4 regions of the Candidatus Accumulibacter contiguus genome follow, and region 3 is predicted to be linked to each of the others. Evidence: riboswitches for the same ligand, from Rfam matches in the RefSeq annotation. Region 3 holds a riboswitch; each other region holds the start of a gene.
What was found. A riboswitch is a leader RNA that binds a small molecule or an ion and turns the genes downstream of it on or off. The one in region 3 is predicted to bind cyclic di-GMP.

Region 1 (7,416 bases), 3.3 Mb from region 3:
GGTTTGGGGAAGTCGTATGCGACATAACCGCCTCCAGCCTTGGCGACGCTGATCAGTTCCCGGATCAGGTATTTGCCATTGGCATCCTTGAGATCGATCTTGTTGGTTCCCTCGAAGTCGCGGGTGGCCGGCATCAGGTAGAAGAGTCCTTCAGGATCGAAGACGAACAGATAGTTACCTCCTTCGTAGCGCATGTAGCGCAGGGCATCAAGTGCGGTGTCCCTGGCCTCCTTGTCGGTGAGCTTGCCGGTAGCCGACAGTTGATGATAGTGCTCGAGAACCCCGCTCCCAGCCTCGATCAGGCTCTTGATTCGCTGCTTGCGGTCTTCGAGCATGTTGTCGCGAATCGAAACCAGCGACACCGTGCAGAAGAGCAACAGGCCAATCGCCGTGAGACCTCCCCAGAGCAGGTTGCGTGTGCTCACCTTCATCGACCGTAACCAGTTCATCTTTCACCTCGACATTCTGAATAATTGGACAAGAAATGATGCCCGCAGGCGTTTGCTGCCGCCGGAAACGAGCCGTGCCGGTGCCGTCGATCAATTCTTCGCATGCTTGCCGTGGCCAGCGCCTGCGCAAAGCCGTACCAGTGCCTGCACGTCGAGGATCATGCCGACCTCGCCGTTGCCGATGATCGTGCAGCCCGACACCGCCGGTGTTTCGGCAAACAAGGGACCGAGCGGCTTGATCACCGTCTGGCACTTGCCATGGATGCGATCGACGACCAGACCCGCCTGTCGGCTGCCGTAACGGACGACAATGACGCGCGGTCGAGGGTGCCGTGGCCCCTGTTCATCGAAAAGCTCGCGCAGGCGAACGAAGGGCAGCGCCTGCTCACGCAGTTCGAGGTATCCCCGATCGCCGACATCCGGCGGTAGTTCGATGCACTCGACGACCATGTCGAGCGGGATGATGAAGTGCGAACTGCCGACGCCGACGTGAAAGCCGTCGATGATCGCCAGCGTCAGCGGCAGACAAAGGCGCATGGTCGTGCCTTGTCCTGGCACCGATTCGATGTCGAGCGTGCCGCGCAAGGCCTCGATATTGCTGCGCACGACATCCATCCCGACCCCGCGGCCGGAGAGGCTGGTCACTTTTGCTGCCGTCGAAAACCCGGGTGCGAGAATCAGCCGATAGACCTCCTGATCGGAAAGATGGGCGTCCGGAGCGACCATGCCATTCTCGATCGCCTTCCTCAGGATGCGATCACGATCGAGGCCGCCGCCATCGTCACTGACTTCGATATTGATGCTGCCGGACTCGTGATAGGCACGCAGTTCGACCGTGCCGCGTGCGGGCTTGCCACGCGCCATGCGCGTTTCGGCCGGCTCGATGCCATGGTCGATCGAGTTGCGCACCAGATGCATCAAGGGGTCGCCGATCTTGTCGACCATCGACTTGTCGAGTTCGGATTCGGCACCCCGGACACGCAACTCGATATCCTTGCCCAGTTCCCTGGAAACGTCGCGAACGACACGCGGAAAGCGGGAGAAAACCTCGCCGATGGCGACCATGCGCAAGCGCAGGGTCATGTCACGAATGTCCTGGACGAGAGATAGCAGCACTTCCGCCGATTCCTGAATATCGGGCCGCTGGATACGGCTGATCTGCAGATGTGTCCCGACGCCGGCGATGACCAATTCGCCGACCCGGTCGATCAGTGCGTCGAGCCGATCGGAAGGAACCTTGACGATCCGGGCTTCGCCGCTGCGCTTTTCCTCGACGCGCTTCTGCTGGTCCGCGGCGGCCTCGACGACCTGCGGCGGCACCGCTCCCTGTTCGACCAGGATCTCGCCGATACGGGCATGTGGCTCCTGCTGTTTCTGCACCGCCAGCGCCTCTGCCAGTTCGTTGGCGGTCACCGAACCACAGGCCACGAGCATCTCGCCGATGCGCTCGGCATCCTGATGGTGGGATTCGATCAGCGCGAGGTAGGCAGAAATCTGGCTCTGCGGCGGCACGATGACGATCTGCGAGCCCTCCCGGATGAAATCGAAGACGCCTTCGATCTCTGCCTTGCTGGCACGGCTCGCCAGGGCCACTTCGAAGCCCAGATAGCAGATCTCGGGGTCTGCGGCGGCAAACTCCGGTACGGCGTCGACGATCGTTTCAACATGCAGCAGCTTGCCGTACTGGGAGAGGTAATTGATGAAGGCCAGCGGATCCATGCCGTCCTGCAACACCTGTCTGCCCGGGCGCAGCGAGATATGCCAGTGGTCAGAGCCCATCGCGCCACCGTCGCCGGCACCGATCCCGGCTTCGGAGGAATGCGGTTCGGCCGCGGGCGGCGCCACGACAGCGCCGCCGCCAGTTCCGAGAACGGCCTGCAGGCGTGACAGCAATTGGTCGCTACGCGCGACCGGAACCTCGGTGTTCTCGGCGATCGCGGCAATCAGGTTGGCGATGTGGTCCTGGCATGCGAGCAGCAGACTGATCAGATCGCTGTCGAATTGCAGTTTGCCGTTGCGCAGGCGATCGAGGACGTTCTCGACGACGTGCGCGAAACGCACCACCTCGTCAAGACCGAACAGGCCGCCGGAACCCTTGATGGTATGTGCGCAGCGAAAAAGGGCGTTCATGTCGTCTTCCTGGCCGCTGCCGTCCTCTGCACGCAGCAGGATCGCCTCCATTTCGGCGAGGAGTTCCCTGGCCTCTTCCATGAAGGTTCCGAGTGCCTGCGCAAGGTCCTGGGCGGCGTCGTTCACGGCACCTTCCTTGCCGATTCCGTCGCCGAAATGAACAAGGGATCTCCCAGCAGGCCACCGAGATTGGCCAGATCGATCAGGCGCAGAACGCACGGCGGATGATTGACGAAGCGCACACGCTTGCCCGGATTGCGTTTGGCGATCAGCATCAGTTGCAGACCGGCCGTATCGATCTCGGCGATGCCGCCCAGGTCGATCTCGATTTCGTCGGCAGCGCGCATGACGTCCGCCAGCCCGGCCTTGATTTCGGCGACCTCATAGATGGTCAACTCCCCGTCCAGAGTCAGCCGCGCCGTCTGCCCGCTGCTCTCGATGACGATGCTCATCGTCGCCTCACATCATCAACAGTCTGGAAACCGCCGCCAGCATCTGCTGGGGCTGGAAAGGCTTGACCACCCAGGCCTTGGCGCCGGCCTCCTGGCCGGCCTTCTTCTTTTCCTCATTGCCTTCGGTGGTCAGCATGATCACCGGAACGAAGCGGTAGGCGGCGTTCTTTTTCATTTCCCGGACAAAGGTGATGCCATCCATGTTGGGCATATTGACATCGCTGATCACCAGATGCACTTTCTGCCCCATCAGTTTGGCCAGCGCGTCCTTGCCGTCGCAGGCCTCGATCACCTCAAAGCCGCCGCCCTTGAGCGCCATGCTGACGACCTGCCGCATCGAAGCGGAATCGTCGACGACCAGGATGGTCTTGCCCATGTCAATCTCCCATTGTCCAGGTTAGAAAAAGGTGATTTCGCTCGCCGCCACCTGCCCCTGTGCAGCCGGGTGCTGCGCATCGTGCTGTTCGAGCGTGGTGTAAGTTTGTTCGAGTTGAGCAATCCACTTCTGCACGTCGAAAGGTTCCGGCGTCTCGCCGCCTGCGATGCGCGCCTCTTCTGCACGTGTGCGCGCCAGAAGACGCTCGATATCCTGGCAGACCGCGCTCAGAATCTGGCTCATGCGATCCTGGAATTGCAGATGCACGAGTACCGCTTCGACCTTCTCGCGGACGCTCTGGCTGCCTTCGGCCATGTGCTGCGACGAATCGCTGAGTCCTTGCACGACGCTGCTGAAACGTTCCAGTACGGCGGCCATGGTCACTTCCGAACTGGCCATCAGCGATTCGTTCTGGCGTGACATTTGACCGGCGGAAAGCAGCGCTGACCCGGTCGCCACGTTGACCGTCTCGACTTTGTCCCGGATCTGCTTGGCAAGCGATCCCGACTGGTCCGAGAGCTTGCGTACTTCATCGGCAACGACGGCAAAACCCCGCCCGGTCTCGCCGGCCCGCGCCGCTTCGATCGCCGCGTTGAGTGCCAGCAGATTGGTCTGTTTGGCGATCTCGGCGACCCCGCCGGCCATGCGCTTGAGATCGGCGCTCACTTCCGCCAGGCTCTCGAATTCACGGAGCATTGGTTTCTGGGCGTCGAAAGCGTCCTTGAGGTAGCCCAGCATCGCTGCCAGTTCACTGCGCGAACGTTCGATCACCGCGACCACACCTTCCGCTGCTTCACGGTCGCGGGTATCGAGCATAACGCCCAACTGGTTCAGAATGGCCGCGAAGTCACTGGTCAATGCGTTGCCCGCATTCTCGGTTTGTTGGCGTGCGATGGCGACATGCGTGGCCCAGCGGGTCAGTGAAGCGGCGGCTACCTGATGCAGGCTGGTGGTATAGGGGGCGATGGCCGGCGGCGCCGCGCCGGTCTCTGCGCGCTCGGCAAGCAGGCGATCGACAGCAGCCCGGATCGAACGGCGCTCCCAATAAGAGACGCCAGTGGCGAGCACCAGCAGAGCCAGTGTCAGGATCAGGTCGACGGCCAGCGATGCCTCACTCTTCCAGAACAGCAGGCCAGCGGCGACGGCGGCAAGAAACAGTGGGCCAGTGCCCAGGGGAAGTATTCTTGATGATCGGTCTTGCATGAGTTCCTCCTGCGTGCTACTTCAGCGCCAGGCTGCGGTCGATCGGGCGCAGAGAAACACGGCCTCGAATCGAAAGGGCCAGGCATGCGGTTACTCTCGGATGCAAGACTTGGACGGCTGCGGATATCGCATGCCGAGACGAAGATCCCGGTATCAGGCAACCCAGCCACCCTCCCGGACTTCGGGTTAGGGCCTGCAGCTTTGCGTCCGGGGCTTTCGTCCCGTTTGCCATTCTTACTCGTCCACACATCATAACTGAATAGAGCAGCAATGTGCGACTTCCGGCACATAGCCGGATGCAGCGAGATTGACAGCAGCTGAGATGGCTGGGCATACTCGTACGTGCGCCATCCAAGTGTCCCCCCTGCAGGCGGCAGGCCAGCGACTTGCGCGCTACCCGCCAGAGAACTGCGGGAGAAGTTCGGCGCACTGACCACATATCATGGCAAGAATCATGGCAAGAGGCCATGGCCTGCAAGCGGATCGTCTCTGGAGCTTCCTGTGAAGAGCAGTCATTGGTTTCTGGAATCCATCGCTGCCGATGGATCCCGTTTGAAATACGACATCGTTGACCTGCCTTTCCGGATCGGTCGTGGCCAGGAGAACGATCTGGTACTGGCGACACCGGGCCTCAGCCGGAAACACGCCATGTTCGACGACGACATCAGCGCGCAACTGCGCCTGACCGATCTGAACAGCACCAACGGCACCTTCGTCAATCGACAGCGCATCGATGGCTCGTGCCTGCTGCGGGAAAACGACATCATTCATTTCTTTACGGCAGAGTTTCGTCTCGGCCGGCATCAGCCTGATCAGTCGCGCTTCATGCCCTCGACCGACTCGCGAACCCTGTTGATGCCGATGGGCACGAACCTGTCGGAACTCTTCGTCGCCAATGAGGGCGAGTTTCTCGACCTGCTCAACGGCCAGGGCATTTCCGGCGCCGCCCAGCCCATCGTCGATGCGAACAGTGGGAAAATCTTCGCCTACGAGTTGCTCGGGCGAGCAAATCATCCGCAACTGTCCGGTAGCCCCATCCGCCTGTTCCAATTGGCAACAGCGCTGAACCGCGAGCTTGATCTCAGCGTGGCCTTTCGCAAATTCGCGATCACCTCGATGGCTCCGCGCCTGCGCAAATTCCCCCTGTTTATCAACACCCACCCCAAGGAGACTTTCAGCAAGCCGTTTTTTGCTTCGCTAACTGTCCTGCGCCAGCAGATGCCGGAACTGCAACTGGTTGTCGAAATCCATGAAACCGCAGTCACCGACCCGCTGCGTTTACGTGAATTAGGCGCTTTTCTGCGCGACATCGGTGTGCGTTTTGCCTACGACGATTTCGGGGCAGGACAGGCCCGCCTGAACGAACTGGGCGAAGCGCCTGCGCACTTCGTGAAATTCGACATGGGTCTGCTGCACGACATTCACCTGGCCAGCGAACGCAAACGCCGGGTGATCAGCGATCTCGTCAAACTGGTGCTGAACCTGGGCTCAGTGCCGCTGGCCGAAGGCATCGAGCTCGAGGCGGAAGCGCAGGTCTGCCGCGACATGGGTTTCCAGCTGATCCAGGGCTATCTGACCGGCAGACCGATTGCCGCCGACCAGTTGTAGCGGGGGGTCTCTTGATGTTCTCCCGTATTCAGACCCGCTGTTTCCGCAGCCTCCAGGCGGTCGGCGAGTATCCCTGCTTCAGAATACCATTGGTCAGAAAATGCCACCCGAAGGATGCCCATGCCCAACTTCCACGTCATTTCCACCGAACGCCACGCCAGCAAGCGCTGGCAGCGCATTTCGAGTTATGCTTTCGCTGCCCATGAGGCAATTGTTCCACTGACTGCAGGCGAACTGCCGCGTGCGCTGTTGAGTCTGCCGATTGCCTTTGTCGAGCAGAATGAAACCTTCGTTCCTGTCGCCGTTCTGGGTTTGGCAACAGGCAAGAATCTATTTGCCGCACCCGACGGCCGTTGGGCAGGAAAATATATCCCGGCCATCTTGCGTAGCTATCCCTTCTGCCTCGCCAGCAGGGATGACGGTCAGCAGGTACTGTGCATCGATGAAGATTCGGGACTCCTTGGCGACGGCAGTGAAGGCGAACCCTTTTTCGATGATGAAGGCAAACCCTCGCCAGCGATTCAAGGCGTCCTCAACTTTCTGACCCAGATCGAGAACAATCGGCAGATCACCGTCAGGGCCTGTACGGTACTGAAGAAACACCACCTGATCAAAGCCTGGCCAATTACTGTCAAGACAGGGGCTGGTGACCAGCCGATTGGCGGACTCTTTCAGATTGACGAGGCCATTCTGAATCAGTTGCCCGCCGAAGCCCTTCATGAAGTCGCCAAAGCCGGTGCCCTGGTCATCGCCTATTGCCAGTTGCTGTCGATGCAGCAGTTGCCTGTTCTCGGCGAGCTGGCCGAAGCCCATGCCAGCGCTGCCGCCCGAATTCCTTCCGCCGGCAAAGAACTTACCCTGGACTACTTGAACAAGCACGAAACGCTCAATTTTGGTGGACTCGGCTAAACCAATCGACTAATCGACCATTCGCTCGCTGCATACCCATGCTGGCCAGTCCCATCAGTACAAGCCATGAAGATTCTCCTCATCCATCAGAACTTTCCGGGTCAGTACAAACACATTGCCGCAGCTCTGGTGGCAAGGGGAGATGAAGTTACGGCGCTGTGCATCGAGACCAACCCGGTTCCCGCCGGTGTTCGTGTGATCCGTTACGGTCCAAAGCGAGGCAATACACCCAACATTCATGCGTGGGTGCAGGAAACGGAAACCAAGGTGATTCGCGGCGAAGCCTGCT
Region 2 (7,416 bases), 3.5 Mb from region 3:
GGTCGTCGTCGAATACAGCGAAGAGGCCGTTGGCCGCCTGGCATTCGAACTCGCGCAGGATCTCTGCAAGGCAGCGGTCACGGCCACGCCTTTCGACCTCACCGAAGCGCTCGATCGCTTGCGCGAACTCGACGAGGACGTCCGCCTGGGCCCCAGCACCGGTGCGATCGTTTATGCCGCAATGGCGCGCAACATCCCCTACCGCCGCCTGACCGAAGGCAGCATGGTGCAATTTGGCTGGGGCAGCCGGCAGCGGCGCATTCAGGCGGCAGAAACCGACCGCACCAGCGCCGTTGCTGAATCGATCGCCCAGGACAAGGAACTGAGCAAGGAACTGCTGCACGCTGCCGGCGTCCCGGTTCCCGTCGGCCGGCCGGTGCTGAGCGCCGAGGACGCCTGGGCGGCCGCCTGCGAGATTGGCGCCCCGGTCGTCGTCAAGCCGCAGGACGGCAACCAGGGCAAGGGTGTCGCAGTCAATCTCAGCACCCGCGAACAGATTGAAGCTGCCTACGTGATCGCATCCGAAGTGAGCGACGAAGTTCTCGTCGAACGTTACCTTCCAGGCCACGATTACCGCCTGCTGGTGGTGGGGGACAAGTTGATCGCCGCCGCCCGACGCGATCCCCCGCTGGTCATCGGTGACGGGGTGCACAACATTCGCCAGTTGGTCGAACGGGTGAACAGCGACCCGCGCCGCGGCGAAGGGCACGCCACCTCACTGACCAAAATCCGCCTCGATGAGGTGGCTCTGGCCCGCCTGGCCAATGCGCAACTGACTCCGGAATCGATCCCCGCCAGGGGCCAGCGCATCGTCCTGCGCGACAATGCAAATCTCTCGACCGGTGGTACGGCAACCGATGTCACCGCCGACGTTCATCCCGAGTTTGCCGCGCAGGCGATCGCTGCCGCACAAACCATCGGCCTCGATATCGCCGGCGTCGACGTCGTCTGTGACAGCGTCCTGCGCCCGCTCGAAGTCCAGGGCGGCGGCATCGTCGAAATCAACGCCGCACCGGGACTGCGCATGCATCTGCAGCCCTCGTTCGGCAAGGGTCGGCCGGTCGGCGAAGCAATCATCGCCAATATGTTTGCCGCCGGCGACGATGCACGCATTCCACTGGTTGCCGTCGCGGGAACGAATGGCAAGACCACCACCGTCCGCTTGATCGCCCACATCCTGGGTCAGCAGGGTCTGCGTGTCGGCATGACCACTACCGACGGCGTCTATGTCCAGGGCCGGCGTATCGATACCGGTGACTGCAGCGGCCCGAAGAGCGCCAAGAATGTCCTGCTCCACCCCGACGTCGACGCCGCCGTCCTCGAAACGGCGCGCGGCGGAGTGCTGCGGGAGGGACTCGGTTTCGACCGTTGCGACGTAGCCGTGGTCACCAACATCGGTCTCGGCGACCACCTCGGGCTTTCGTATATCAGCACCGTCGAAGACCTGTCGGTGGTCAAGCGCGTGATCGTCCAGAACGTCAGACCGGGAACCGGCGTCGCGGTGCTCAACGCCGCCGATCCGATGGTTGCCCGGATGGCCGATTCGTGCCCCGGCAACGTCACCTTCTTCGCCGGTGACCGGAATCATCCGGTGATGGCCATGCACCGCGCGCAACGCAAGCGCGTCGTCTATCGCGACGGCAATTCGATCGTCGCTTCCGGCGGCGGTGTCGAACACCGCATCGCCCTGGCCGAGATCCCGCTCACGCAAAACGGCGCCATCGGTTTCCAGGTCGAAAACGCAATGGCGGCGGTGGCCGCGGCCTGGGCTCTGGGGCTCGATTGGCCAACGATTCAGCGTGGCCTCGGCAGCTTCGTCAACGATACAAGAACGGCGCCTGGACGCTTCAATCTCTTCAGCTATCGCGGTGCAACGCTGATTGCCGACTATGGCCACAACCCGGACGCCATGCAGGCACTGGTCGACGCCATCGACAACCTGCCTTCGCCGCCGGGCAGCAAACGTTCGGTGGTCATCAGCGGTGCAGGTGACCGGCGCGATGAAGACCTCCGCCAGCAGACCGAGATTCTTGGCGATGCCTTCGATCGGGTTCTGCTTTATCAGGACCAGTGCCAGCGTGGTCGAGCGGATGGAGAGGTGCTGGCACTACTGCAGGAGGGTCTGAAAAATGCCCGGCGAACCTCCGAGGTCAGGGAAATTCGTGGCGAGTTCCTCGCCATCGACAGCGCTCTGGCCGAAGTGCAGGCGGGAGATCTTTGCCTGATCCTGATCGATCAGATCGAGGAAGCCCTGGAACACATCAGCAGGCGGGTTGCCGAGGGTTAGACTCAGATCACCTGCTCTCCCGGATGCTGCGATGCGTCCAGTTTCAGGATGGGTGCGGCTCTTTTGAGCCACGGTTTCTCTGCGATCACGCAGCCAATTTGATGGCATCGTTCTGCGGTGCCGACACATATAGAGCCGATAGCTGACTAGCAGACACTGACGGAGGCATATCCCGTGTCAGAACCCGCAGTGAGGGTCCGTTTCTTAATTAGTGTCTGAACGAAAAGTCTAAAAACGCCTTTACTACAAATGCTTAGGTGCTACTTTACAAAACGAAGATTTTGGCATTTGAAGTTCATATGCATAAATATGACAAAGTTTGAGCCGTTTAACCCCAAATATCTCTAGTGCATAAAATATTCGTTTCTGAAAAACCCACTCAAAGCCTTGCGCGGCAAGGCTCTTGGAATTTCCGTTCAGACACTAATTAGTGCCTGGCAGAAAATCCCCGTTTTGGCAAAAAAGTGGGGGTCTCGCGCCTCCGGAACGTGGCTGAGCGCCGCGAGATATCATTGATCGCGTTCGACTTTGCGCGCGAATCGAGCTTGACCGCCAAAAGGATGCATATGGCATTATCGATGGTCGAGCGGAGCGCCGCATCGTTCGTTTGACCCTCGTCAGCGGTGTCAGGCGGCTCGGGTTTGCGGCTCGGGCACCAGGGCTTTTGTACGGGCAGTCTGCTCGCGAACCACACCCCCCAGGCGATGGATGTGGCGCGCCAGGACAGCCAGCGCCACGTAGCGTTTGAAGCCGACGATTCCGTGATCCGGGCACAGATCGAGCCCGAAATGCTCCAGGCCATTGATCGCGGATTCCACCGCGGAATGCTTATGCCGCGCCTGGACAAATTCCGGTGCCGTTTCCCTCGCATCATCAGCGGCCGAGTGGCGGCCTTTTTTGGGGAGGGCGACCAAGTCCAGTCGCGCTTCGAGACACGATCGATTCGACGGACTGTGAAAGCCCTTGTCGAAGCTCACGACCCGCAAACAGTCGCAGGTTGTCTTTCAGGGTCTGTAATTCGTACCTGTGCGGATCGTACCAGTCGGCATGCCCCAACATTTGGCGCAACGTCTTGTGCTGATTGGCGAGTTCCTGTAACCGGTCGTAGTCCGCGTCAAGCCCGAGACGCACGACGCCCAGCACCAGGATCTTCCACTGCTCCATGCCGGGTCGCCCCAGTGCACTGCTGGCCAGCTTGCCATCAGCATGGCAGGGAAGCACTTCCTCGAGGATCGCAAAGACTTCGTCTCGCAGTTCGCGATGCGTATAAATGTGCTGCAGCCCGACGAGCAGTTTCGGGATGTCGTCCCGCGATTTGGGATCGAGCACGATGGCTTCGATCGGAAACTCGCCCAAACTCGCTTGCCGCTTCATGACTTCCCGCATCGCTCTTTCCTTCGACTGAAGTTCGTCCCACAAAACCCCAAGCGGTGGAGGAAAGTCGCCTTCCACAGCAATCACCACCAGAATATCAGCTAATAATCAGACATCTACGAATTCAACCCAAAAGTATATTGCTCTGGCATTGCCATCTTCGCTCGTCATCGCGTATTGTAACATACTGATAAAGCGTGTGTTTTCTGGTTTTCCACCAAACACTAACTACCGACTGGTGGAATGGGGTTCCAGTGGCACCCACCCGATGCTCGCGGTTCACCTCCCTCAAGGCACCCGCTCTGGCCGCCTGAAGGATGGTCAAGAATTCGCCAACAGTGTCACGGTTACGTTCTCCACCCGTTCCGGCGTAGCCGCCGGGAATTCAGCCAAAAAATGAGAATTGCTGATCCAGGTCAACAGAAGACCCTGATAGCGATGGTACATTTTTGGTGAGATCAAGGCAAATGGAGTGTAAGCTCCAGACGCAAAGCTTCAGACCCTAACCTGAAGTCCGGGAGGGTGGCTGGGTTTCCTCAGCCCAATCAACGAACTTTGGATCTGCGTCATGCCTGCCATCAAACTCTCGAGTACCGCCGCCGCGACCGGCGGCTTCGTTATCAACGGCGATAGCGCCGGTGACTTGAGCGGTGTCATTGTCGACGACGACATTCACGGTGATGGTCTGGCCAGCCCGATCGTCGAGGCACCTGGCGGCGACCCCGTAGCCGGCAGCGCTGCCGGGCGCCGGCCAACAGCAAACAGCCAAGCGACGGACCTAGGAGTTTACCTGACCCTGGCTCAGAGCACCCTCCGCCAATTCCTGCTCAATCCCGATTTCGAAAACGATATCCACCAGGTTTTCGGAAACGGCGTCGACCCCTTGCGGGCAAGAATGCTTGTTCAGGGCTTCGCCGAGCCGGATTTCATCTCCTGGCCAAGGCTGGAAATCTGCCCAGAAGTGGAAATCAATCGCGCCCAAGGCGCTTATGCGGCGGCAACCGACACGATTTATCTGGCGAGAGAATTTCTCTCTGAAAACGCCGATAAGCCCGAAGCGATCACATCTGTCCTGCTTGAGGAATTGGGGCACGCGCTGGACGTGCGCCTGAATGCTGCCGATTCACCGGGCGACGAAGGGGAGTTTTTTTCGGCTCTCGTCCGAAACCAGGTGCTGACTGCTTCCGACTTGGAACGAATGCGGGCCGAAGACGACAGGGTTGCACTCTTGCTCGATAGCCAATCCGTGCTTCTCGAACAATCGACCTCCAATCTGGGTTCCAGGCAGGGTTATGGCTATCTGACCGACTTCATATACTATGGCGACCCCAGCGACAATTGGGACTTCTCCACCGTCCTTACTGGTGGATCCGGCGACTATGTCCGCGTCTCGTCGAGTTCCACCTACGTCGATCTGGTGCTTCGCTTGTACGATCAATATGGTGTTTTTATCGAAGCGGATTACGACGATGATCCGACCAATGGGAACCTGGAGACTATATCGCTGGCAGATGTTCCGGCCGGCACCTACACAGCAACGGTATTTGATTACTATTCCGGCGATTACCTGGGTTGGAGCAATGCCTACTACACACTCGAAATCAATGCGCCGCAAATTCCCAAGGACCACTTCGAAGGCAACGATACACGTCCGACTGCGACGCCCGTTAACAGAGGGGTATCGCTGCCTGGCATTGGCTACTATTTTTCCGATCTATCCATCGACCGGCCGGGCTCCACCACTGGCGATGTCGACGTCTTCAAACTTACGACCACCCGCGTCGCGACGAATACTGACATTATCCTGAGCCTTGTCACCGGTACCGGCGATATCGATCTCGAACTCGAAGACAGCTCCGGGAATATCATTTATACGACCTACTGGGACGCCACAGGATACGACTGGAATGCAATTCCCTTGGCCGGACTGCAGCCGGGAACGTACTATTTGCGAGCCGGAAGTTATGAAGGGAACGTCACCTCATCCTACGATCTGCTTTTCTACCTGCCACAAGCACCCACACCTGATCACTATGATGCCACCGCGAGCAATAACACCCGGAATACGGCCACAAATTTGGGGGAGGTCAGTGGATTCCGGCAAGAAACCGATTTGTCTATCGATCGTGCTTCTGATGTCGACTGGTTCAAATTCCAGCTTTCCGGACAAGGGTCAAACCAGAATTATCTCCAGATTGATTTCGACGGTTTGCAGGAAGATCTGGATATCGAACTGTATAATTCCGCAAACCAGTTGATCGATTATTCAATCGGAATCGAAGGTGTGGAAGCCATTGCGCTGTCCGGGCTGACCGCTGGAACCTATTATTATTTGAAGGTGTATGGGTATAATCAGAGCACCAGCGATTACAGCCTGACGATCAATGCGCCTGGTACCAATAGCAACATTAGAACCGACTCTTTCGATAGCGTCGCCAGCAATAATACCCGTGCCACTGCAACAAATCTTGGCGCTCCTCAGTACGGCTGGCTTCAGAGTGCGGGGTTTTATGCATGGGAAAAGCTATCCATCACTTCGGGCGATCAGGACTGGTTCAAGTTTCAATTGAACGGCACCGGAAGTTACGGGAATTATGTTGCCGCCACATTTGATACCACCAAGGGTGATCTGGACCTGAAGCTTTATCGGGAAAGCGGAACAACTCCTGTGCTCCAGTCGACCGGTTTCCGGGATATGGAAAGAATCGATCTGAACGGTTTGACTCAAGGCACTTATTACATCCATGTGGCGGGGTATCAGGGCGCGACCAATCCCGATTACACCCTGGCCATCAATGCTCCCGGCAATGACTCCTATGAGGACAACGACCGCCAAGACGACGCGAAAACGCTCACCCGTGCGACGGCGCAGCAGACCTGGAATAATCTGTCGATCGACGACGCCGACTGGTTCAAGTTCAGCCTGCCGGGCAAGGGCACCAACAACGATTTTGTCCGGATTGATTTCTCGCATGCGCTCGGCGATCTGGATCTGAAGCTATGCAACAGCGCTGGGAATACCATCTCCGGACGTACTTCATCTGGCGTCGGTGACCACGAACAGATTTCTCTCGATGGGCTAAACCCAGGCGATTACAAGATTCAGGTTTACGGTTACAACAATGCGAAAAACCCCGCTTATTCGCTCACTATCGCTGCCCCTGTAGCCAACAGCCAGGATTGGGCAGAACCCAACAACAATCGCACACAGGCGACCGAACTGAACTCGCTGACCCATCCCGGTTCCGACCTGGTTCAACTCGGCATCGATGCGGCGCGCCCGCTGTCGATCAATAGCCAAACCGATGTCGATTGGTTCAAGTTCACTCTGGCGACGGCTGGACGCAGCGGCGATTTTGCGCAAATCAGTCTGGATCACACGGCGGGCGATCTCGATTTATATCTCTATGACGCCTCCAACCAACTCATCGGAAAATCGGAAGGCGTCGCCAATCTGCACGCCATTGACCTGAAGGACCTGAAGGCCGCGACCTACTATCTGGAAGTCAAGGGCTACAACGGGGCGACCAACTCCGCCTATGCACTGTCGGTTCAGGCGCCGTTCACCCAGACTGGCGGTGACTGGGCGGAAGGCAACAACGACGCAGTGCATGCCAAGGACCTGGGCGACGTCAGCAGTCCTTACAGTCAGGGCAACCTGTCCATTCAGGCGTCCGATGTGGATTGGTTCAAGTTCCATATCGGTGCAACCGGCGAATCCGGCGACGCGGTCGGCATCAGTTTCAATCACGGCC
Region 3 (7,416 bases):
ATCCGATGGGCATGGAGATCACCAGCATTGAAAACTGTGGACGGCACCGCGGTGTCGCAATTCGCCCTCACTGCCGGTGTCACCTTCCACTGCAGAGCGTTTGTAATGATCGTACGTTCTGGCCAGCAAACAAGAAGACGAACCCCTCATCGGGTTGGTCTGTTTTTGCGTACTCCCGCGTGTTGGCGCGGGTTCGTGCGGGTTCCTGTGGACTTCGAGGCCTCCCGCAGGCGCCCGGATTTGGCCGTTTCCGGCCAGGAGCAGACGGCGAGGTAGTCCAAGATTTGATCGTTTGGGCGACTGCCCTTCTGTCGAATCCGGCCGCTGCGCGTCGGCCATGAGACGTCCGGAATCATCGATCGGCAGGACAGCGGCTGAAACTGAGTCGAAAAACGTTGGCGATGGCGTTTCAGCTTGGCTCTTTCCCGGTTTCGATGATGGCGTCAAGCGCGGCGACGCCGGCACGCGCCACCTGGGCGTCTTCGCCGGCCTTGACGCCGGAGACCCCAACCGCACCGATGACCATTGCATCGCACAGGATGGGCTCGCCACCTTCCAGGGGAACCACCGGCATGGCGAGCGCGGCAATACGGCCATTGTTCACCATATCCTCGAAGACCTTGCTCGGTTTGCCACTAAGGACGCAGGTGCGGGCCTTTTCCGGGGCTACGGCAGCACTCATGAGCGGTGCACCGTCCATACGCTGCAACCACAAGGCGTGTCCACCGGCATCGCATATGGCTATGCTCACTGCCCAGCCGCGCGAGATGGCTTCTGCCTCGGCTGCCGCCGCGACGAGTTTGGCGTCGTCGAGAGTCAATGCTTTGATGGTTCGCATCGGAAGTATCCTTGAGTCATGCGCTTCGGTTTTCGATCAGGTGATCAGGATGGCGCGTAAATAATAATTGACGTTGGTCAGCGTCGGCCCGGTCACCACCGAGTCGCCGAGCGCTTCGACCTTGTGGACCGCGGGTCCGCAGGCGCGCCGGCCAATACTGCGCGCGCGGCTGATCGAGCGCCGGGGGCGCGACGAGCCTTTTCAGCTCGCCCCGTATACCATCGCCGTCGCCATGATCTCCTCGGCTTCGTGGCGCCGGTGCAGCGCCAAGCCCAGCGCCGCCATGTCTTCGGCCTGGCGCGCCAGAACCAGCTGCGCAAAGGGCAGGAACTCCACTTCCTCCGTGCGCACGTGCTCGTTGAAGCGCCTCACCAGTTCGTGCAGCAGCGCGGAGTCCAGCCGGGGCAGGTCGCCGTTCGCGATGGCTTGCACGGCTGGTTCTAGCTGCTTCCACAGCTGCGCGATCTCGCGATGCTCGCGGACGAGTTGCGCGACCATGGCCTGTGCCCGGTCCGCTTCGTCGCCCGGCCCCGCGATCTGCAGTACCGCAGGGAACAAGTCGCGCTCCTCGTCATCGTGGTGGGCGAGCAAGCGGTCGCGGAACATTTTCAGCACGTCCGCGGCGCACCCGCGCGCCCGTGCGGCGGTGGAGACCATCTCGGGCAGGCCGAGTGAGGTTTCGAGCAGCGTCACGAACCCGACGTGACATCTGGAAAAGTCCTGCAGCGGGGCGGCGGCTTCGGCCGCCTGGCGGGTCGATGTCTCGGACATGGTACCTCCCTTCTCCGAGTTTGCATGTTCGTTTAAGAATACGCAATCCAACGCCCCTCCGCAAGTATGAGTCTGAACGAGGGGTGCGATCGAAAGTATTGTGGGAGAGTGTGTGCCCGGGTGCCGAGACCTGCCACGCCATAGGCGACGTCCATCCCGGCGCCTATGGCCGGATCGTTCGCATCAAGATCGAAAAGACTGGCCTTGAATTAGCGAAATTATAGGTGTATGCTTGATTTCAGTAGTCTCACTGAAAAAGGCAAACCCGTCGAAAGGCGGGGACGCAAAGTCACCGATCTAACGGAAACGGCATGTTTCCCAGGATAGCGGGGCCGCCAGGCTCACAGAGGCAACGTCCGGACAAGTTCCGTTCACGGTACATCCCTCACCAGCCCGTCGGATTTGCAGGCGGTTTCATTCCTGACCCGTAGTTGACCTTGCGCCAGCCCTCGATTGTTGTGGCTAGGCAGTGCGTCCTTATGGCGCTTGCAACAAGGAAACTCGGCGATGGCATTTCCATTCGAAAAGGTAAGCAGCTTCCCCGGCGGTGCCCGCTCGGTGGTGGATTTCGGTCGTCCCCAGATCCTTGTTGAAGCGCCGGCTCGCGTCGCCCAGGGGTTCGAGCGAATGCGCATTGAACTGCCCGTCTGCGCAAGAATGCCCCACGTTTCACCCTCAAGTTTGGCCTCAAGTTTGGCGGCTTGCATGCCGTTGTTTCAACCATACCCTTCGGCAACTTGTTGCCTTGCTCGCCGTAAACATCTCAGGCCAATGAAATGAAAGCGAATTCCGGATTCACCCTGATCGAGGTGATGATCGTCATCGTGATCATCAGCATTCTGGCGGCCATCGCCGTTCCAAACTACATCGAATATCTGACCAAGGGCCGCATCACCGAGGCGGTTAGTGCGCTTTCCAGCATGCAGGTCAGGATGCAACAGCATTTCCTCGACGAGCGTACATACGTTGGCGCCTGTACGGCCAGCTCGGTAGCACCACTGCCGGCCAATACCAGCAATTTCACGTTTGCGTGCTCCGGTCTTGGCGCGGCGGCTTATCAGGTGGATGCCACCGGACAAGGTAGCATGGCTGGCTTTCAATACCGGATCAACATGCTTACGGCGTCTGGCAAGAGCACGGTTGCCCTGCCGAGTGGCTGGACGCTCCCGGCCCCCAGTACCTGTTTCGTCCTGAATAAAGCCGGGGGGTGCTGAGCGATGTTGGGCCGTCGGCGTGGATTCACCCTGATCGAATTTCTGGTGGTGATTACCCTCCTGAGCGTTCTTCTGTCGCTCGGTGTTCCGGCCCTCAGCACCTATATGGCAAATGTCCGTCTGCGTACGGCGGCAGAAAAGGTCCTTGCCGACCTGCAGACGGCCCGCGCCGAAGCCATCCGTCTGAACAGCAATTCCTCGCCTTTTTTTCCTACCGAGACGCCGGCCAACATCGTGATCACCAGCAGTGTGACCGACAGTAGCGGCGGCAATGATCTCGTCTTCACGCCGTTCGGTGGCACCACCCTGGTGGCCCCCGCGGTGTACAGCTTCACCAATCCGGTTGCCGGGGCCTGTCATGCGGACGGTGGCCCGATACGCTGTCTGAATGTTTTTATCACCACCGGTGGCGGGGCTCGCCTGTGCGACCCCGGACTGACCGCCGCTCAAAAAGCAGCGGGAGATACGAGGGCATGTCCATAATGAAGACTCTTGAACGTTCACAATCCGGCATCGTGTTGCTGGAAGCACTGATCGGCATTCTGATCTTTTCTCTGGGTATCCTGTCGATGGTGGCGCTGGGCGCCACCGCCGCCACCGTGCAAGCCGATGCACAGTATCGCACCGAGGCGATGAATCTGGCCGAGCGAGTTTTGAGCCAGATCTGGACCGGGGTCGACCGGACCCAGCAGACCATCAATGGGGTGGTCATGTCCATGGTGAGCGCAAGCTCTCTGACCGATTTCCAGCACTTCAGCGATGGGGACAACTGCGTGTTCACCGGGTCGGCTTCCACCAATCCGGCGATTGTCGACTGGGTAGCCACCTTGCAGCCTACCGGCAAGCCATCCCCGCTTCCCGGCTCCACGGGAAAACAGCAGATCAGAGTAAATACCGCGGTCAACAATCAGGTCAGCATCACGATTTGCTGGCAGGCGCCTTCAGATAACAAATTGCGCCACTATACCCTGGTGAGCTATGTCAACTGACCCTTCCAGGCGACGCATTCTGCCGCGCAAGACTGCGCCGATGCGTCCTGGCAGGGGCTTCACACTGACCGAGTTGCTGGTCGGCGTGGCAATCGGATTGATCGGCATCATCGCCATGTTTCACGTGCTGTCGACCTGGGACAAGACGAAGCGGACGACAGCTGCCGGGAGCGATGCGCAGATTGCCGGGGCGGTGGGTTATTTTCTTCTGGAGCGCGATCTCAAGCAGGCGGGCATGGGATTTGGCGCGGCCAAGAGTACGGTGATGGGTTGTAACATTTCCGCGATCGTCAACGCAACGGCCACGACGACGGCACGTGCCGCATTCACTTTCCCGCTGGTACCCGTGAGAATCAGTCAGGGTGCCAGTGGCGCACCCGACAGCTTGCAGGTGTTATATGGCAATTCTTCCTTCTTTACCGCTGAGCAAGCCTTCAAGGCCTCCACGAGTATCAGCAAGAAAACTGACTCGCGGAATGGCTTCAAAGTGGGAGATGCGGTCATCGTCTCTGACGGTGCAGCGAATTGTGCGCTGATCGAAGTCTCCGGTGATACCAATACCGATTTGCTGACGCTTGATCACGCTGCGGGCAGCCTGCGCTTCAACGCCGCTGCGGGCACGGGAGCGACCTTCAGTTCCGGCCTTCTCTTCAACCTGGGAAAGACGCCTCAGTTGAATACCTGGCAGGTGGCCAATGGTACCCTGGTTGTTACCGACGGCCTGTATCGCAATACTGCCATACCGGTCGCCGATGGTGTGGTCAATCTGCAGGCGCAATATGGCATCGATAGCGATGGCGACTTCAAGGTCGATACCTGGCAGGATGCCGATCCGGTCGACTGGACCCGTCTGCTGGCGGTACGCGTGGCCATTCTGACCCGCAGCCAGCAGTATGAGCCGACGAGCACCGGACCCGTCTATGTCACCCAGACGGCACCTGTTCTGCCCTGGCTGGACAGCAGCAATGCCGCCATTCCCTTCACCATGAAAAATGTGGACGGCACCGACGATAATAATCCGGGGGATGACAATGACTGGCGAAATTACCGTTACCGGGTCTATGGCGGGATGATTTCCCTGCGCAACATGGTCTGGGGAGTATCGCCTTGAGCGCTCCGGCAAAACCGATCGCCCGGCCTGAAGTTGCGCCACGCGGCCATCAGCAAGGCCTGGTGATGCTGATTGCGCTAGTCATGCTGGTCGCCATGACCATGGCGGGTCTGACCATGATCCGCGGGACCGGGGCCGGTCTGGGGATCGCCGGCAATCTGGCCTTCAAGCAGACGGCGACCTCGGTTGCGGATTACGGAGTGGAAAACGCGATCGCCTGGCTCACCAATCCCCTGCGCACATCCGAGGTTCTCAAGACCGACGACACCGCCGCCGGATATTACTCGGCATGGGGCACCGACTTCTCGCCCCTGACCTACGACTGGACGAATTCAAAACTGCTGACTGCCGATGACGGTTTGGGTAATGAAGTGCGATACGTCGTTCATCGTCTCTGCGAGACACCCGGTCTGGCCCCGAACGCCGCTCTCCAGAAGTGTGCGACGGTGAATACACCCTGTGCCAGTTGTTCGAAGGGGGGCGATGCCAGCTCGCTGATCGATTCGGTTCAACCCTATTACCGGATCACTTCACGGGTCAAGGGTCCGCGAAATACGGTCAGCTATATCCAGGTGATCATGTATTAATGGGAAAAGTGACAAAGCATCAAGTCGGATCCCGCCGGGGTTCGATTCTGGTTCGGTAGCGGCAATGCAGGTTGCTGCCAAGGAGACTGCGATGGGAGATTTCGGGAAATTGATGGTGGCTGCTGTCCTGCCAGGCGTGTTCCGTGTTCTTGCGGGCCTTTCAATGGTCATTGCATCGAGTGTGGCGCAGGCCGCATTGACCGATATTTCCGACGCCCCGTTCTACAATTCCACCTCATCGCAGCTCAAGCCGAACATCATGCTGCTCATGGATACTTCCAATTCCATGCGTTTCTCGCACATGCCGGATCAGATCGAGGGAACCAATAGCGGTTTGATGCCGATCGGTTACAAGAGCTATCAGTGCAACATCCTCTATTACAACCCGAACCGGGTTTACGAGATTCCCAAGGATAGTTCCGGGAATCCCTTGCCAACCCCAGTTTCACCGCCGCACCCTACAATTATTACTCGACGGACACGCGGACCGTCGATTTGTCCAGCCTTTTCCAGGCCTATGACACCTCGACCCGGCAATATCAGACGGTCTCGGATCCCCCCCAAGCCGCCTATTACTACCAGCATTCGGTTGCCGGTGCGAAGAACTATCTGAACACTCCCTGTAGCGATGCGGATGTCGGGGCAACGGTTCCCGCCGGCGACGGCGGCACGTGGACGCGCGTCCTGGTTTCGTCGACATCGGGAACCGGCGGGGTCGATGAACGGCAGAATTTTGCCAACTGGTATACCTTCTACCGGACACGGATCAGTCTGATCAAAAGCGCCGTCAGTCTCGCCTTCATGCCGCTGACGGACAGCAGTCGTGTCGGTTTCATCACCGTCAATCCCGATCTGACCGGCAGCGCCAACTACCTGCCGATTGCCGATTTCAATGCGACGCAGCGAAGCAACTGGTTCAGCAAGCTGTTCAGCCAGGTGCCGGGCGGATCTTCTCCTTCCCGTGAGGGGTTGGCGCGTGTCGGTCGACACTATGCCGGCAAGCAGGACAGCATCAACAGTGGCATGAGCGGTGACCCGATCCAGTTTTCGTGTCAGCAGAACTTCACCATCATGACCACTGACGGCTACTGGAACGTGGCCGCCGAAACCGCCGGACCGGTGCAGCTTGACGGTGCGACGCTGGTCGGTCAGCAGGATGGCACGCTGGATACCGTGATCGACAATACCCACTGGACGCAGCGCCCGATGTGGGACGGTGGACCCGACACCTCCCGAGTGAGCACCGACAAGACCACCCAGTACCAGTCGGTCATCTGCGTCAGTCCCTATGCCAACCGGACAACGTCCCAGAACCTGCAGAGCACCTCGCAGAATCTGCAAAGCACCTCGCAGAATCTGCAAAGCACCTCGCAGAACCTGCAAAGCACGCTGCAGAACCTGCAGAGTACTTCTCAACTCACGAAAAGTACCTCGCAGATCACGCAAAGCACGCTGCAGAACCTGCAAAGTACGCTGCAGAACCTGAAGAGCACCTCGCAACTCACGAAGAACACCTCGCAGCTCACGAAAAGTACGCTGCAGAACCTGCAAAGCACGCTGCAAAATCTGAGGAGCACTTCGCAACTCACGAGGAGCACCTCGCAACTCACGAGGAGCACTTCGCAGCTCACGCAAAGCACGCTGCAAAACCTGCGGAGCACTTCTCAGATCACGAGGAGCACCTCACAACTCGCGAGGAGCACTTCGCAGCTCACGCAAAGCACGCTGCAAAACCTGCAAAGCACTTCTCAGGCCACGAGGAGCACCTCGCAGCTCACACAAAGCACCTCGCAGCTCACGCAAAGCACGCTGCAAAACCTGCAAAGCACTGCTCAGCTCACGAGGAGCACCTCGCAGATCACACAAAGCACCTCGCAGCTCACGCAAAGTACGCTACAAAACCTGC
Region 4 (7,416 bases), 1.7 Mb from region 3:
CACATCGACCACCGCTTGAAACTGCGGCAGCACCGCAGTCAGTCCGCCCATACTGGCAGCTACCCGGGCATCGATGTTCGACGCGCCCATCCCCATCGGGGCCTCACTGTCGAGCAGGCTGCGCTCACTCTTGTTAGTCAAGACGACCGCTGGCTTGGGCTTTGACGACGGTGCGTGCAGTCGCCCGGCACGCACCGCTTTCGATAGCGTGTCCGCTTTGATCTTCAAGCGGGCAGCCACCTGCGCAGTCGTCAGACCCTCGTCCAGAAAGTCTTGTGCCTGCTTCATGACGACGGCGGTCAGCACCGCTGGACCACGAGTTCCCCGTGGGGCATAAAACCCCTTGACCCCTTGCTCGTGGTAACGCTTCACCGCACGCTTGACACTGAGTACGGGTACGCCAAAGGCACGGGCAACGTCCACACCCCGGGCATTACCGCCAGCGATAAATTGTGCCGTAATCATTCGGAAGGTGGGGATGTCCTGCTCGTCATGGCTGAATACCGGCATCATCCCGTTGAAATAGGTGATCCGCTCGTCCTGCCTCACAAAAGCCAGCAGATTGTTGATGTGGATCGCCCCCGCAGGAAACATCGGCAACAGCATTTGCGGCATCGCTCTCTCCAGGTCAAGCGGAGCCGGTGCCCCGTCAGTCACCAACTATCTGCCAATTGCCGTATCTTTACAATATCCGACACACTCCTTCTCCAAAAACGCTCCATAGTACCGAAAACAAGAGTCAAGCCGTTGGACTGTAATGTGTTTTTTAAGGCTACCGCCCTAATGTCATGGCAATGAGATCAGGTGTTCTGAAGGTCATCAAGAATAGCAGGCAGTTTCGCGCCCCCTGTCGCGGTAGAATGGCAGCTTCGCGAAACCCGCAAGTGACCCGCATGCGCCACCCTACGGAGGACCTGTTTGCAGGCGAGAAAGCGTTTCCCAGATTACCGGGCGCTGCGCGCACGCGCGCAGGCAAATCACCTGCGCCTGCCGGAATAAGCAAGACCACGCTTCTTCACCTGAAGCCATGAGCCTTTCGACACTGACCGCGGCAGTGCTCGAATTTCGCGACCAACGCAACTGGGCGCAGTTTCACAGCCTGCGCAACCTGATCGTCTCGCTGAACCTCGAAGCCAGCGAGTTGCTCGAACTGACGCAGTGGAAGAACGACGCCGAGATGGCAGCGATGGCAGGCAGCGCCAGCGCGCAGGAAGCCCTGCGCGACGAATGTGCCGACGTCCTGATTTACCTGCTGTTGATTGCCGAAAATGCCGGCATCGACCTTGAACAGGCCGCCCGTGCAAAACTCGTCAAGAATGCGATCAAATATCCGGTCGCGAGCAGCTACGGATCGAACCGGAAATATTCGGATACCCGTCCGGCCCAGGACCAGACAGACACCTGACTTGCCGCACGACAGGTTTCATAACGGTCGGTGCAATGCTCAGTCCTCGCGGATATCGACCGGCGTGTACGGCGGCACCCACTCGAACAATTCAACAATATCGGCGTTGTGCATGCGAATGCAGCCGATCGATCCGGGGCGACCCATCGGCGTCGTGTCCGGGCTGCCGTGGATGTAGACATAACGGCGCATGGTATCGACCCGGCCCAGGCGGTTGCGACCGGGTTCGCAGCCAGATAACCAGAGGATGCGCGTGAGAATCCAGTCGCGCTGCGGGAATCGTTCGGCGAGTTCCTTGCCATAGATCTCGCCAGTCGGCCTGCGGGCGGCAAAAACCGTGTTGACCGCTTCGCCGGCACCAATCTTGGCGCGGATCAGGTGCCTGCCGCGCGGCGTGCAGAAGCTGCCCGAGACTTCGCCAGGGCCATTCGTTGCCGTGGACACAGGATAGCTGCGCAGCACCTGCCCGGAGTCGTCCGAGAGGGTCAGCGTCTGTTGTTTGATGGAGATCTCGATGTGCATGCTCACTCGCGGCTGCGCCGCGCCGCAAAAAACCCCGATAGCAACTGTCCGCACTCATCGGCCAGGATGCCGCCGACGACTAGCGTGTGATGGTTGAGGCGCGGCACCGCAAAGAGGTCGACGACGCTGCCATGCACGCCGGTTTTTGGATCCCGCGCGCCGTAGATCAAACGGGCAATGCGCGCCTGCAGCACCGCACCGCCACACATCGCGCAAGGTTCGAGAGTCACGAACAGTTCGCAGCCAGGCAGACGGTAGTTGCGCAGATTGCGCGCGGCATCGCGTAGGGCGGCAATTTCGGCGTGCGCCGTCGGATCATGTTCGCCGATCGGCGAATTGAAGCCCCGACCGACGATGACCCCATCGCGAACCACCAGCGCACCAACCGGCACCTCGCCGAGGCACTCGGCAGCCCGCGCCAGGGAAATCGCCTCACGCATGAAATAGTCGTCGTTCATCGATACTATTCTACCGCAGCGCAGAAGCAGGCTGCCGGGAACACTTCGACCCTGACCCTACTACCTCAGCTGAAGAAAGGGAAGCGGCGGCACCCGCAGCGACCCCGCAAAGCAGTGCCGCGACCCCTTCAGTCCTCTCAAATCTACTCAGCAAATCAATTCAATCAGAGAACATCCGTTTTGTCGTCCGCATGTTCTCCTGATTGGCAATCAGCTCTTGAGCCACTTGCGCAGCAGATGATCGAGGACCATGAAAAGGATCAGGCAAGCCACGAGCGAGATGCTGGCGTTGGTGAACCCGTTGAAAAACTGGGGCGAAGCGATGGGAGACGTCTCCCTGATCGAGTAGTGATACGACGAGTTCGCAGCCGACAGACTCCGTTCCGCCACCTGTCCATAGGCATCCTGGATACTGGCGGCCGCCAGTTTCATGGTCTCGGTTCCGGCGGGAGTTTCAATCGTCGCAATAAAGGTTCTCATGGTTTCCTCTGACTCTCAACGCATACAATGCATGACATCAGCAGCGGTTGTTGCGCCAACATTTTCTTGGCATCCATTGTTCAACAACACCGTTGCCGCACTCTCATACGAGAGTCATGTTTCAGCCGTGGAAAGGAAACCAAGTGCCCGCACGAACGTGCCTGGAGCGAGGTAACCCAGCCACCCACCTGGATTCCAGGTTAGGGTCTGCAGCTTTGCGTCCGGGGCTTTCACCCCGTTTGCCATTTGTCTCGTGGAATCATTATATGCCTGGAGCGCAGGCCTGCTGTGAGAATATTCACACCTGAGCCCATGTGATTACTTGCTCAACAACCTCATTCCCCGCCCCAGCCCATCGAGTGTCAGTGGGAACATGCGGCCACCCATCAGATGGTAGATGTAGTCATTGCCGTATTTGTGCAGCACGTCCTGGGTGGCGATGCTTCCCCGAGTTCATGGCCTTCTACTTCCCGCTGGCCCATGCCGAAATCGACCAGGAACTCACCCAAGTGGTACAGGATGCTGAACTCGGCAAGCGTTCCCAACGGCCATGGTCGCTTTCAGCTTATGCCCTGCTCCCGCCACGGGGCCAGGCGACGGGATAGGGCGCGCAGGGAGAGTTCGAGCGCAAAGGCAATGATGGCGATCACGGCAATTCCCAGGATGACCACGTCGGTCACCAGGAACTGTGCAGCCGACTGCACCATGAACCCCAGGCCGCTCGTCGCTGCGACCAGTTCCGCGGCAACGAGTGTCGACCAGCCGGTCCCCAGGCCGATGCGGATACCAGTCAGGATGTCGGGGACGGCGCTGGGCAACACCACGTAACGCAGCAACTGGACACGCGTCGCTCCCAGGGACTGTGCAGCGCGCAGGCGGTTTTGCGAGACCTGTCGAACACCACCCGCTGTGGCAATCGCGATTGGCGCATAGATCGCCAGGAAGATCAGCAAGACCTTGGACAACTCGCCAATCCCGAACCAGATGACGATCAGCGGCAGGTAGGCGAGCGGCGGCACCGGACGATAGAGCTCAATGAGGGGGTCAAGCACGCCCTGCGCGATTCGTGAGAGGCCAATCGCGATCCCCGTCGGTATGGCCAGGACGACGGCTGCGATGAGCGCGCAGACTACCCGACCCAGGCTTGCCGCCAGATGTTGCCAGAGTGTCGAGTCCATGAACCCCTTTGTGGTTACCAGCCAGAACTTTCCGAGCACAGCTTGAGGCGAGGGAAGGAACAGGGGTGCGATGAGTCCGGCCGTGGTCGTGGCCCACCACACGACAAGTAAGAAGATGATGGTTAGGGTACTGATGGTGTTGACGCTGAGCAAGAAGTTCCCGGCCGGGCGTGCCGGCGCCTGCTCGCTTGCGAACGCTGTCGATCGCGAATTGTCGCCGATGCTCATTTCGGTGGGTGTCATGTGGTGCTGACCTCGCGTTGGGCAAAGACCAGTGAGAGAACGTGCTCACGGGTTTCGATGAAGCGTGGATCCGACTTGATGCTGCGTGCGGATTCACCATTGGCATGACGGTGGCCGAAGTCCAGCTTCATCCGTTCGGCCACTCGACCGGGTCGTGGCGAGAGCAGGATCAGGTCGGTCGCCAGAAACACAGCTTCTTCCAGATCGTGGGTAATGAGAAAGATTTGTTTGCGAGTCTTTCGCCACAGACGCAGAAGTAGTTCCTGCATCTGTTCGCGAGTGAACGCATCGAGGGCCGCGAAGGGCTCGTCCAGCAGCAGAACGCGCGGGTCCGCAGCCAGCCCGCGCGCGAGCCCGACGCGCTGTCGCATACCGCCGGAGAGCTGCCAGATAGGATGCTGTTCGAACTCCTGGAGGTCAACGAGTTGCAGCGTCCTGCGCGCTGTCGCCTCACGTTCCGCCCCCGGAAGTCCGCGCAACTGCAATCCGAAAGCCACGTTGTCCAGAACGTTCAACCAGGGCAACAGCGCATCATCCTGAAACACCACCCCACGTTCCGCGGACGGCCCGGAAACCAGCCGATCGTCGAGCAGGATTCGCCCACTCGTCGGCTGCAGAAAGCCGGCAATCAGGTTGAGCAAGGTCGTCTTGCCGCAACCCGAGGGGCCGAGAGCGACTACCAGTTGTTCGGGGTCGATGACCAGTGAAACATCCTGCAGGGCCGCCACGCCCCGAGCAGCGCCCGGATAGTGAACGGTCACCTGGTCAATGACGAGTCTGGACATGGAAAGTGATCGCTCGGTCGCTCGGGCGGCTACCTGGCAGCAAGCGTGCTGGCCTTGCTGATGTAGGCGCTCGAAACGAATGGCGCATAGTCGCTCTGCAGGGTATCCACCTTGCCTTGCTCCTTGAGGAAGCCGGCGGTATCGGTCAGAGCCTTCACGGTCGGCTTGCCGAGTAACTCGCTCTGCTCCTTGGCCAACGGAAAGACGTTGCCCTCGAGCAGGCCGGCAATGTCTTCCTTCTTGGCACCGGTGATGCGAACGACCTTGTCGAGATTGTCGGCGTTCCCGAGCCAGGCCTTGGGATTGGCTCGATAAGCCGCGTACGCATCCAGTGTCACGCGCGCAAACTTCGTCACGAAGTCGGGATTCTTCTCGGCAAAATCGTTGCGCACGATCCAGCCGTCAAAGGTCGGCGCCCCCCACTTGCCGACATCCGCCGAAGTCGCCAGAACCTTGCCACTTTCCTTGGCCTTGCCGAGCGCGGGGTCCCATACGTAGGTGGCATCAATGTCACCGCGTTGCCAAGCGGCAGTGATTTCCGGCGGCCGTAGATTGATGATCTGAACCTTGGACGGGTCGATATTCCAATGCTTCAGTGCGGCCAGCAGACTGTAGTGTCCGGTCGACACAAAGGGCACCGCGATCTTCTTGCCGATCAGGTTTTCGGGCTTTGCAATCTTGCTGCCATTGCGCACGACGAGCGCCTCGGAACCGCCGAGCTGAGCAGCGACGAGAAAGGTGACGACCGGCAGTCCTTTGCTCGCGGCAGCAGCGATGGGGCTTGAGCCAACGTAACCGATCTGCACGTCACCCGAGGCGATTGCCGTGAGGACTTCGGCGCCGGCATCGAACTTGCGCCAGTTGATCCTGGCGCCTGTCGCCTTTTCATAAAGACCGTCAGCCTGGGCCACCTTGGCGGGATCGACGCCTGTCTGATAGGCGATGGTGACTTCGTCGGCAGCGATGGTGGTGCCCGAGAACGCCAGCAGTGCCAGGGCGGCGATCGTGAAGCGTCGATAGATGTGCATGTCGCATTACCTTCCGGTGGAGTGAGTGAGAAGGAGGCAATGTAGCAAAGGGGCATTCCCGTCCGGAACGAAGAAAGTCGGATATCTAAATCACGTCCTACGGAATATGCTCAGCAGAACGACGGCTTTACTTCTCTTCCGCCAGTGTTCGCCGCAGGATCGAGACGATCTTGTCGATATGTTGACGTTCGGCGACCAATGCCGGAGCAATGATCGCGGCGTCGCCGGTGGTCTTCACGTGTAGTCCGCGATCAAACAGGGCTTTCTGCAAGCGGTAGCCACGCACTCCCGGCTTCCCGTCCGGGGCAAGATCGATCCCGGCGATGAGCCCATAGGCGCGGATGTCGGTGACCACTGGCAACTCGCGCAAGGTGAAAAGCTGGTCGATGAAATAGCTCGACAATGCCTCGCCACGCGCAAACAATTCTTCGCGTCGATAGATCTCCAGGGTGGCGATGGCGGCCGCAGCAGCCACCGGGTGACCACCGGAAGTGTAGCCATGGAAGAACTCGATCTGGTCGGCTGGGACAGAGTCGATGATGGCCTCGTGGATTCCTCGGTCGACGGCGACCGCACCCATCGGGATGGCGCCATTGGTGATCGCCTTGGCAACGGTCAGGATGTCGGGCCGCACACCGAAGCTCTGGGCTGCAAAAGCCTTGCCGGTCCTGCCAAAGCCGCAGATCACTTCATCGAAGACCAGCAGGATGCCGTGCGCCGAAGTGATCTCGCGCAAGCGTTCCAGATAGCCTTGCGGTGGCAGCAGGACACCGGTCGAGCCGGCGATCGGTTCGACAAAGACGGCAGCAATGTTTTCGGCGCCGTGGGTGGCAATGATCCGGAGCAGATCGTCAGCGAGTTCCCCCCCGTGTTGGGGAAGTCCGCGGGTGAAACGGTTCTCCGCAAGCCAGGTGTGCCGCAGCAAGGGCACGTTGGGTAACTGACTGGCAAAGTGCCGACGGTTGTTTACGATGCCGGAAAGGCCCAGGCCACCGAAGTTGACGCCGTGATACGCACGCTCGCGCGAGACGAACAGGGTGCGTTGTGCTTCGCCACATACGCGGTGGTACAGGAGGACCATCTTGATCGCCGTATCGACGGCCTCCGAACCCGAGTTGACCAGAAACACCCTGTCCAGTCCGGCGGGGAGGATGCCGGCCAGCTTCTCCGCTACAAGGAAGGCAGGCGGGTTGCCGCGATAGAAGCTGGGAGCGAAGTCCAGTTCGTCGAGTTGTCTGCCGACTGCCTGGGTGATTTCCTCGCGGCCATGCCCAGCCGCCACCGCAAACAAGCCGGAAGATCCGTCGATAATCGGGC

Region 1: linked by a shared signal. The riboswitch ahead of V5B59_RS15700 (methyl-accepting chemotaxis protein) and the one ahead of V5B59_RS00175 (type IV pilin protein) in region 3 are both predicted to bind cyclic di-GMP.
Region 2: linked by a shared signal. The riboswitch ahead of V5B59_RS16855 (pre-peptidase C-terminal domain-containing protein) and the one ahead of V5B59_RS00175 (type IV pilin protein) in region 3 are both predicted to bind cyclic di-GMP.
Region 4: linked by a shared signal. The riboswitch ahead of V5B59_RS08525 (hypothetical protein) and the one ahead of V5B59_RS00175 (type IV pilin protein) in region 3 are both predicted to bind cyclic di-GMP.

Annotation. Positions count from the first base shown of each region.
Region 1 covers NZ_JAZKUC010000001.1:3,279,799-3,287,214, reverse strand. The annotation lists gene V5B59_RS15720 (methyl-accepting chemotaxis protein) at 1-449, opposite strand, end outside; gene V5B59_RS15715 (chemotaxis protein CheA) at 540-2,660, opposite strand; gene V5B59_RS15710 (STAS domain-containing protein) at 2,702-3,031, opposite strand; gene V5B59_RS15705 (response regulator) at 3,039-3,407, opposite strand; gene V5B59_RS15700 (methyl-accepting chemotaxis protein) at 3,429-4,610, opposite strand; cyclic di-GMP riboswitch class I at 4,764-4,850, opposite strand; gene V5B59_RS15695 (EAL domain-containing protein) at 5,112-6,218, shown strand; gene V5B59_RS15690 (SapC family protein) at 6,339-7,127, shown strand; gene V5B59_RS15685 (glycosyltransferase family 4 protein) at 7,194-7,416, shown strand, end outside.
Region 2 covers NZ_JAZKUC010000001.1:3,557,603-3,565,018, forward strand. The annotation lists gene cphA (cyanophycin synthetase) at 1-2,287, shown strand, start outside; gene V5B59_RS26285 (hypothetical protein) at 2,914-3,105, opposite strand; partial or broken gene V5B59_RS26290 (ISNCY family transposase) at 3,272-3,673, opposite strand; cyclic di-GMP riboswitch class I at 4,114-4,200, shown strand; gene V5B59_RS16855 (pre-peptidase C-terminal domain-containing protein) at 4,230-7,416, shown strand, end outside.
Region 3 covers NZ_JAZKUC010000001.1:28,992-36,407, forward strand. The annotation lists gene V5B59_RS00160 (GlcG/HbpS family heme-binding protein) at 410-838, opposite strand; gene V5B59_RS00165 (hemerythrin domain-containing protein) at 1,040-1,609, opposite strand; cyclic di-GMP riboswitch class I at 1,858-1,949, shown strand; gene V5B59_RS00170 (hypothetical protein) at 1,981-2,316, opposite strand; gene V5B59_RS00175 (type IV pilin protein) at 2,386-2,823, shown strand; gene V5B59_RS00180 (pilus assembly FimT family protein) at 2,827-3,306, shown strand; gene V5B59_RS00185 (hypothetical protein) at 3,297-3,812, shown strand; gene V5B59_RS00190 (PilW family protein) at 3,853-4,923, shown strand; gene V5B59_RS00195 (pilus assembly PilX family protein) at 4,920-5,510, shown strand; gene V5B59_RS00200 (hypothetical protein) at 5,575-6,123, shown strand; gene V5B59_RS00205 (PilC/PilY family type IV pilus protein) at 6,006-7,416, shown strand, end outside.
Region 4 covers NZ_JAZKUC010000001.1:1,742,055-1,749,470, forward strand. The annotation lists gene V5B59_RS08505 (hypothetical protein) at 1-615, opposite strand, end outside; gene V5B59_RS08510 (nucleotide pyrophosphohydrolase) at 1,028-1,405, shown strand; gene V5B59_RS08515 (L,D-transpeptidase) at 1,445-1,927, opposite strand; gene tadA (tRNA adenosine(34) deaminase TadA) at 1,930-2,385, opposite strand; gene V5B59_RS08525 (hypothetical protein) at 2,596-2,865, opposite strand; cyclic di-GMP riboswitch class I at 3,033-3,119, opposite strand; gene tauC (taurine ABC transporter permease TauC) at 3,426-4,271, opposite strand; gene tauB (taurine ABC transporter ATP-binding subunit) at 4,283-5,071, opposite strand; gene tauA (taurine ABC transporter substrate-binding protein) at 5,101-6,099, opposite strand; gene V5B59_RS08545 (aminotransferase class III-fold pyridoxal phosphate-dependent enzyme) at 6,227-7,416, opposite strand, start outside.